DNA from 4 places in the Butyrivibrio sp. AE3003 genome. Region 4 is predicted to be linked to each of the others. Evidence: riboswitches for the same ligand, from Rfam matches in the RefSeq annotation. Region 4 holds a riboswitch; each other region holds the start of a gene.
The links. Region 4 has a riboswitch for cyclic di-GMP ahead of CD00_RS18935 (VanW family protein). Riboswitches for the same ligand answer to the same signal wherever they lie in the genome.
Positions count from the first base shown of each region.

Region 1: another riboswitch for cyclic di-GMP. It lies ahead of CD00_RS0111330 (hypothetical protein); the one in region 4 lies ahead of CD00_RS18935 (VanW family protein).
Region 2: another riboswitch for cyclic di-GMP. It lies ahead of CD00_RS17570 (hypothetical protein); the one in region 4 lies ahead of CD00_RS18935 (VanW family protein).
Region 3: another riboswitch for cyclic di-GMP. It lies ahead of CD00_RS0113885 (hypothetical protein); the one in region 4 lies ahead of CD00_RS18935 (VanW family protein).

Region 1 covers NZ_JMLX01000001.1:2,349,430-2,351,625, reverse strand. The annotation lists gene CD00_RS0111345 (flavodoxin domain-containing protein) at 1-428, shown strand, start outside; gene CD00_RS0111340 (hypothetical protein) at 472-756, opposite strand; cyclic di-GMP riboswitch class I at 948-1,023, shown strand; gene CD00_RS0111330 (hypothetical protein) at 1,278-1,520, shown strand; gene CD00_RS18170 (helix-turn-helix domain-containing protein) at 1,794-2,168, shown strand.
Region 2 covers NZ_JMLX01000001.1:1,504,303-1,506,498, reverse strand. The annotation lists gene CD00_RS0107210 (flagellar hook protein FlgE) at 1-458, shown strand, start outside; cyclic di-GMP riboswitch class I at 679-764, shown strand; gene CD00_RS17570 (hypothetical protein) at 1,075-1,788, shown strand; gene lepB (signal peptidase I) at 1,797-2,196, shown strand, end outside.
Region 3 covers NZ_JMLX01000001.1:2,889,809-2,892,004, forward strand. The annotation lists gene CD00_RS0113880 (sensor histidine kinase) at 1-473, shown strand, start outside; cyclic di-GMP riboswitch class I at 582-665, shown strand; gene CD00_RS0113885 (hypothetical protein) at 789-2,093, shown strand; gene CD00_RS0113890 (serine/threonine protein kinase) at 2,086-2,196, shown strand, end outside.
Region 4 covers NZ_JMLX01000001.1:119,301-121,496, reverse strand. The annotation lists gene CD00_RS18935 (VanW family protein) at 128-943, opposite strand; cyclic di-GMP riboswitch class I at 1,018-1,091, opposite strand; gene CD00_RS0100530 (hypothetical protein) at 1,209-2,015, opposite strand; gene CD00_RS0100525 (hypothetical protein) at 2,019-2,196, opposite strand, start outside.

The DNA of each region.
Region 1 (2,196 bases), 2.2 Mb from region 4:
TTGTTTACTATTCTAAGCACCACGAGAATACCAAGAAAGTTCTTGATGCGATCAAGGCTGTGGATTCTGATGTGGTGCTTATTGATTCTACACAGAAACGGGAAGCAGATCTTCACGGATATGATAGGATTGGTTTTGCATCCGGGATTTATTACAGCAAATTCGCTGAGCAGATTTTGAACTTTGCTAAGATCAATTTGCCTCCGCAGAAAGATGTCTTTTACATAGCTACAGCAGGGAATCCTCTGAAAAGGTATTTTGACAGTATAGCAGAGATTGGTAAGGATAAGCAGTGTAATGAGCTTGGCAGATTTCAGTGTAAAGGATTTGATACATTTGGACCGTTTAAGCTCGTTGGTGGTATTCAGAAAGGGCATCCCACAGAGGATGAAATTGCAGACGCGGTGGAGTTCTATAAAGGTTTGTAAAAGAATGGTGTGAGTATGGCAGGTTTGGTTCTGGAAGGTTGTTTCATATCGCAATCCTCCACTTACTGTTATGTGTTTCAAAATATAATCGTACTTTCCGCTTGTAATCAAGCACGACAACAACACATTCAAAAACAAATGTGGAGTAAGAAACATAGAGACCGTCCGGAGTAGTATAAGGCCCCGGATGGGTAATGGTTCTATAACCTTTTATCGTATAATTTTCATATTGACCGTCTTCGTTCATAATGCGAAAACGAAGAGGAATGACTTCTCCGTTTGCCTTGTGCTGGCAGATAACGTCTACATTATCAATAACTCTACTCATAAAAATAACCTCAATGAAAAAAGAACTGATGTTCGTGTATATAATACACCTTTAAAATATATGTTTCAATAAATTGTGCTCGCTTTATTTCGCTAAATTGGTAAAATAAACTGCTTTATTTTGTAGGATTTGCCGTATCTTTTTAGGGGCGTCTCGGTTAAAATAAAAGAGTAAAAAATGTTCGAACAGAACAATACCAAGGGTAAAGCTGGAGCAATCCGGTGGCACAAAGCTATAGGGACTCACAAGAGTCAGCCAGTTGCGAGTATGGAGGGAGCTGGTGACAGCTTCTTTTTTTTCGAACCTTTAAAACTCTAATCGAAAGGAGAAGATTATTTTTACGTTGTTTTAGTAAAATAGATTAGGGATGATCGCACAATAGTTCTTTATTACTTTCATACATCTGACTATGTAGGGATAGTGCTTGCGTAGGATGGACATACAGATTAAGACCGGTAGTCAATTGGTTATTGTATGCAATATGTTCCTTAATCTGTGGAAAGAGTATGGGGTAGAAGGTTATGAAAACTAAAATACCGGAAACAGGCGAACTGTGGGTGAATTGCCCAGTATGCGGAAATAAGATCATGCGAGCGGAATTCGCGTCATGTGTTGAAAAGTGTGATGTCTGCGGATCGGTGCTCAGGATTTGTGCGACCAAAAGGTTTGTTACTACTATTGTTAAAGATGAGAATGAAGCGCTGATAGAGATACTCCATAGGTATCATAAAGAGCTGTTAGGGCTTGCGATAGAAGCATATTAGTAGTTTTATATTTACAATTTCATATAGATGAGATAATTGATGGACTAGTGCAGTGCCATAGAGCGAGGAACAGCATCATTTATCAAAAGTATTGCCAAGAGCTTAAAGAGTCGTGCGTGGCACGTAACATCGAAGGAGCCTGCAAAACGGAAATATACCGAAAGGTTTTGACCTTAGGTCTATTGTGTTTTGCAGGCTCTATTTTTGTTTCTTGATATATCTGCTCTTGGCTAAGTATGTTTCCGTTTTGGGACTCCGGAACGGAGGGGAGATATGGGTAATGAGAGCAAAAGATTTGATGTGATGACACTTGGGGAGCGAATCAGATTTATCAGGAAGCAGAGAGGAATCAGTCAGGAAACGTTGGCTTCGCTTGTATTTACCAAGAAGCAGACAATTTCTTTATATGAACAGGATAGGCTTGAACTTAAGGTATCAATGCTTAAGAGGGTTGCCGTGGCTTTGGAGGTTCCGACATCAATATTTATCGATGAAGAAGAGTGTGGATGTATAAAGGATGTTTTCGAAGAGAAGGAGATGATGAACACTTTTAAGAATCTGGGACCTGAGCTTAAGAGAGTTGCTTTGGAGCAGTTGAGGGCGCTCGGAACTTTGAAAAGTCAATTCTGCGTTGACGCTGAGTCATAATCTTGGGACTCGTTGCATGCCATAGAAG
Region 2 (2,196 bases), 1.4 Mb from region 4:
ACTTTTCAAATACGACAAACTATGCAGGCACAACTGCATCTCACAACTCTACAATTTATGCGTATAAGGGAGATGTGAGAGGGTTAAATGTCGGATATGCAAACGGAAGTATGACCGGAATGTCCATTACGGACAACGGATCGGTGTTTGCAAAGTATTCCAACGGACAGACTGTAAAGATCGCACAGATAGCTGTTGCGGAATTCAACAATGCCATGGGACTTGAGAAGGTTGGCGACAATCTTTATGCGGAATCCCTTAATTCGGGACAGGCGCAGATTGTGGATGTTACTGCCGACGGAGGGTATATGACATCCGGAGTGCTCGAATCCAGTAACGTAGATTTATCGAAAGAGTTTACTGATATGATTACGACACAGAGAGGTTTCCAGGCTAACAGCCGTGTGATCACAACATCTGATGAGATGCTTCAGATCCTCAGAGGTCTGAAACGGTAAATTGGAAACTAAGAACTTTTTTTGCGAAAGTGAAATTTTGTAACACAGGGCTGAGCGTGGGTTCAGCCCTCTTTTTATGGAAACTGTGTTTTTTTTTGTGAAAAAGTGGTTGCGTTTTAATATCCGATGGGGTATATTCATCTTACGAGATGACGAAATATAGTTTTTTTTGAAAAAATTTTTTTGTGTTAGCGCTTTCGTTATAACGTGTTTAACTTAGCAAAATAAAGGGCAAAGCCGCCGGAAGGCGGTGACGCAAAACTAGAGGGTCTCAATCACGTATGTGACAGACAGCCAGTTGCTGGCGCTGGGTTAACTGCGCCAAGATGAAGACCGAGCTGCACTTTTACAGACGGTCTAATTTTATGCAAGTTACGGTACGGATTTTGTTCAAGGATGAACCATCGTAGTATTTTTGCGATGCGTACTATGGAAACGTAATTTCATCGACACTGGCCTCTAGAACTTTGCGGTTGCCTGATAATTATTAAATTATTTAAGGTATCATGCGAAGACCTCAGGGTTGGATGCACGATATCTTAATTTATTATATTTACGTTGCAACCGATAACTTGTATGAGATTCCTCAACAATAGCAAGAGTATAGGGACAGAGAATGGCAGAGGTCAATTTAAAAAAACTAAGCAGAGCGGAACTTTTGGAGATGATGATCAACTTCTCGGAAGAGGCCGACGAAGCTAAGAGGCGTGAACAAGAAATTAAAGAAGAAGTCGAGAAAGAGAAGCAACAACTTCTTAAGGAACTTGCGGAAGAAAGAAGTAACCTGTTAAAGAGTTTCGACGAAGAAAAGGCACAGATGAGAGCCAAGTTCAATGAACAAAAGAATCAGATGCAGGAGAAGTTCGACAAGGACATAACCGGTCTGAAAGCAAGGCTCGCCAGAGAAAAAGCGGAGTTACAACAACAGGTTGACGATGCACTTGAGAAGATTGAAAACTCGCAGTCACTCGCCGAAGCGTCCATTCAGTTGGGCGGCATTATGGAAGCAGCTCAGAGAGCAGCCAACATCTATGTTGATAATGTTAAAAAGAATGCGGAAGCTGAGTACAAAGAGCTTATGAAGGGCATTAAAGAAAGCAAGCTCAGAATGGCAATGTACGAGAAGACGCAGATGGAAAACATAGATGCAAAGGTCAATCAAGCTGTGGAAAAGGCAGTTGCACAAAGATTGTCTCGTACAGGTTCCATTGAAAGAGCCCGGACACATGAAGAAGCTTACACCGGAACATTGGGCAGACCGATGACACGTGGTGAAGCATACTCAGGCGCAATAGAAAAGCCTAGGATATATAAAAGAGAAAAAGACTGAGAGCACAGATGGGTAAACAAAAGAAAGAACAGGCAAATCCTTTGCAGGAGCAGCAGGAGCAGGTTAAGCCTTCTCTGGATCAGTTAAAAAGCGAACTGAAAAGGGAAAACAGCAAAAAGGAATACAAGAAAGTGCTGAGAAATACGTTGATAGTAGTCGTTGTAGTCGCGGCACTTGCGGTACTTGTTTCCAGCTTTTTCATAGCAGTATTAAAAGTAACAGGAGATAGTATGACGCCGACACTGGAAACCGGAGATCTGGTGGTAGCTTATACTAGAACATCATTCGAACCCGGAGAGCTGATAGCTTTTTACTACAACAACAAAGTTCTGGTAAAAAGAGTCGTGGGTTCACCCGGAGATTGGATCAATCTCGACGCAGACGGCAATGTATCTGTAAATGGGGAAT
Region 3 (2,196 bases), 2.8 Mb from region 4:
AGGAACTTATAGATGAACAATCTGCTATAAATAGTTTTGTTAACACCGGGAATGAAGCTATTGATACAGTTCTGAACATTAAATTTTCTGCAGCCGAACAAAACGGAATTACAGTCAAGAAAGATATAAATATCCCGGCCGGTTTACCAATCTCATATCATGATTGCATAAAAATATTTGGAAATCTTTTTGATAATTCAATCAATGCTTTGAAGAGCCTTGATTCAGGGGATAAGATATTAAGCTGTTTTATGTTCTATAGCGCGAATGCTCTGATTGTACAAGTTTCAAATCCGTACACAAAGAAAGATGATACATGTGATAAAGATGAATTTTTGCATGGACTTGGATTGGGTATAGTTAAGTCAGCTGTTGAAAGTTATGAGGGGACTTTCGAGATATGTGATGATGGGAAAAATTTCACTGTAAATATTGTTTTATATATAAATAACGCACATCGTCAAAAAGTCTAAAAATTGCCGATGTGCGTTAATATTTTGACGAAAATTAAATTGTAGTTAAATTTCAAAACAATCAGAAAATTATGAACAATTACTTGCATATTGTGTATTTATGTGATAGTATTTCGGTGGCAAAACTAGAGTGATCTAGTGACGCAAAGCTATAGGGCCTATGTTGAACAGGGTAGGTAGCCAGTTGCTTTTTTGGTAGCGATGCGGAAGTATCGCTTTTTTTTGTACCTTAAAAATAGAGCATTATAGGTGGCCCCTGTAATGCTATTTCTTTTTTACCGGAAAATTTCAGTACGTGGTGGAGGAAATAAGCTGATGTTTTTTGATTTTTTGATCAAGGTGAGAATGCCCAATAATAAGACTCAGGAATTTGGTGCGTGGAAAGAGCTTCACAGTATATGTTGTGCAGTTGAGTCAAATGCGCGCATGGATCCGGACTCATGCATTATAAATATCAGACAGGCACTTGAAGTCTTGTTTTCCGGTCTTTGTCTTGATGCGGGATTTACGGATCTTCCGGATTCGTTGTCAGGAATAATGGGGAAAAGTAAAGGTATAAGAGGGCTTTGGTATGGTGAATGTAATATAAATTCATTTTATCAGCTCAAGAATCAGGCAAATGAAATTGTACATATTTCAAAGGAAGTATCCGGCATAAGAAAATATGAAATAAAGGGTAAACATGCAGACGTGACAATGGCTTGTAAGCTTACAATGCTGTTTTATAAGTCTGTTGCAAGCTTGTTCAAAATTGATAAAAAGCGAATGAAACCAATGGAAGCGGATATGCTTCCGTTTGGGGAATATGAAGTTATAAAAAAGATTCCGAAAAAGCCCTACGAATCTATAGAGGGCAATTTCAAATATATTGCCAGAAAGAATAACAATAATATTTCTACATATGTATATGTAAGACCCTTTTTAAACACTGATGAAAAAACAGCATTTAGTGACAGGGATATGGAAGCTCAGCAGTTCTTTAAGAATATGAGGGGCTCGAACAATATTATTGCGGGTGAAGAGTTAAGAACAAGCGCGTATTGCAATCTTAAATATCTAGTATATAACATACGTGAAAATACTAAGACACTCGATGAGATTGCAAAAGAAATTAAACCGTATGAACTTCTGGATATCATAGAGCAGGTTGCAAATGGACTGAGCAGGCTGGCTTCTTCTAAAATAAATATTCATCACAGGGATATAAGACCCACATGTATTTTTGTATCTTCTTTTGAAGACGGATATGAAGCGAAGATTGGATGCTTTGAAACAGCAAAAATTGATTATAAAGAAAAGAGCATGGAGACAGTCGGAGCGTGGGTTGCGCAGAGACAAAAGAATAATGTATATACGCATCCGAGAATGCTTCTTGAATCAGAACACGATAACAAAGAATGGGAAGCTGGGGATGTATATTCACTTGTAATGGTTTTGTTAGCATGCCTTGATACATCAATTGAAAAAGGCGGTGCGGTGGATTGTTCTGTTTTGTATGATTACTACTCTGACGACTTTGTTGATGAGATAGAAGGAATAGTAAGAGCTGCCTCGCTTTCACAGATACCGGGCATGAGAGAATTTGACAGGATTCTTTTAGAGGAAATGGATAATGAATAAGATTGAGTTTGCAAACGCAAAAAGCTTTCGAATCGAGCAGACAGTACATACAAACGAGGAAGCCGGAACAAGCGTGTATATAGCCATAGATAATGATCTTAAT
Region 4 (2,196 bases):
AAAATTGTGTTCAATTGATTTTATAGTTATTTAAGATTAAAAAAGCACCTTCTTTCATCACCGGATCTGGTTTAGAACCATCATCCAAGAAAGAGGTGCTTTCTATTTTTAATCGTAAATCAATTTTTTAAAGCTGAGGATCAGGAGTATTCGGTGTTCCTTCAGGCTGTGGTGCAAGAACAACCGGTGTTCCTTCAGGTTGAGGAGCAGGTGCGACAGGCATTCCTGCAGGCTGCGGTGCAAGGATATCAAGATGATATCCGGTTTCATCGTAAGCTGCCTGTATCATAACATCATGGTCAAATATATTCCTGAACCTGAAGTCTTTTCTGGTTTTGTATGCAATAGCTGCATCATCTCCCTGCTTATAGTAGTCAACAGGTTTTGAATGATTGTGTCTTTCAACAATCTTGCAACCGGCATTCATTGCTGCGTGGTAAAGAGCGCTGCTTATCTTACATACGCCTCCGCCGTAATCATATCCTCCGACAACATGTGCTATAACATATCCTTTTTCAGGTGGTGTTCCCCTTCCGATCGTGCTTGCGTATGAGAATGTCTCTCCCGGTTTTACAATATATCCGTTTATATATCCGCATGCGACTCTCGCATTTACGTTATTTGCATCCTCATTAGCGGGATACAGCATGATATCTTCATGACCGATGCTTGCCCAAGCTATATTTTCAGGCGCCGGAGCCGGAGCTTCAGCAACAGGTGCTTCGCTTACAACTTCCTCTGTAACTGCATTATCTTCAACAGGATTCACCACTTCTGCGCCAGCTTCAACTGTTTCGGTAATTCCTTCCTGATCTCCCGGAGCAAATGTTTCTTCCATATGTACAAAAACTTCTTCAGGTGATGATGAATTATCTCCATATCCGATGATTGTTGCGCACAGCACCGGCACTGCGATTGCCATAGTAATACTTTTCTTTCTCATTGCTTGCACGTAATTCCTTTTTTCTAGATTTTTCCAAATAAAAAATAGCGATACTTACGCATCGCTATCAGATCAATTGCAACTGGCTGTCCTTTCGGACCCTATAGCTTTGCGTCATTAGATTTCTCTAATTTTGCCAATAATTATCTATATATAGTTCTTTTTTTATTAAAACAGAGTAATTATACCGTAAGGTCCGATTAAAGTCCATAATGAAATTTATCATTCTGCAATTTCACTTCAGCTATATTTCACTCAACGCACTTTACATAAAAAGATTAATTATACCTGTCAAAATTAAAGCATATGAAAGCAACCGCAATAACATTGATAATATTCCCCTCGCCCCTCTTAGCAATCCAAGTGTAGCAGCTCCAAATAGAATCAAACCTATCCCACCAGCCAATCGACCAACAATATTTATATCAACAATTGATAATTGAGATATATATATTACAAACAAGCATGCTTCGATCGCAGCAACAAAAAAAAGTATCCTTTTAATAATTTCGAAAGAGTTACCTTCTTTTTCGCCGGATAAAAGCTCATATGAAACACATTCATATATCCCTTTTTTTATTCTTATACATGTAAATGCACAATCTTTTTCCTTTGCAGGCATATTTTGTGTAAATAAAATTCTGCCTCCTTCAAATTCGCAATAAGATTTTACATTCGGCATAAAAGCATAATTTCCCAGCATTAAATCCGTATATTTTATTATCTTGTATTCTGTGGCTTTTAGTTCAAAAATCTTTTCTTTATTATTCCTTATATTTTTTTCTGAGAAATATCGATATACAGATCCCGCAAACAATATAAAATATAAAAAAAAGAATGTTCCTGCAAGCTCTATATCCCACCTGCTCTCATCAAACATTGATGGATTAGAAGTAGTCATTATATATATACAAACAAACGCTCCCAGTAAAGAAGCTATTCCCAGTAAGGCAATCTGTACTTTGGCAATATTTTTATGGTAATTCTTTAACGGAATAACTCTAAGTATAAAAGCAAATGTAGCTATTAGAAGTTCCAATGCTATTATTGTTGCTATCGTTACTATATACATAACTTAACCCCCAAATACTTCTGATGTAAAACTTACCACTGCTTTTGGAGCATCACACAATGCATCAGAAGCAAGTTCTGCTATATCTTTTCCGATTGCCATCTCCATGAGAGAATTTGCCGCCCAAACCACACCTACGCTAACAGCTCCTACTGCCAAGACCGGTGCACCTGACCCGAGT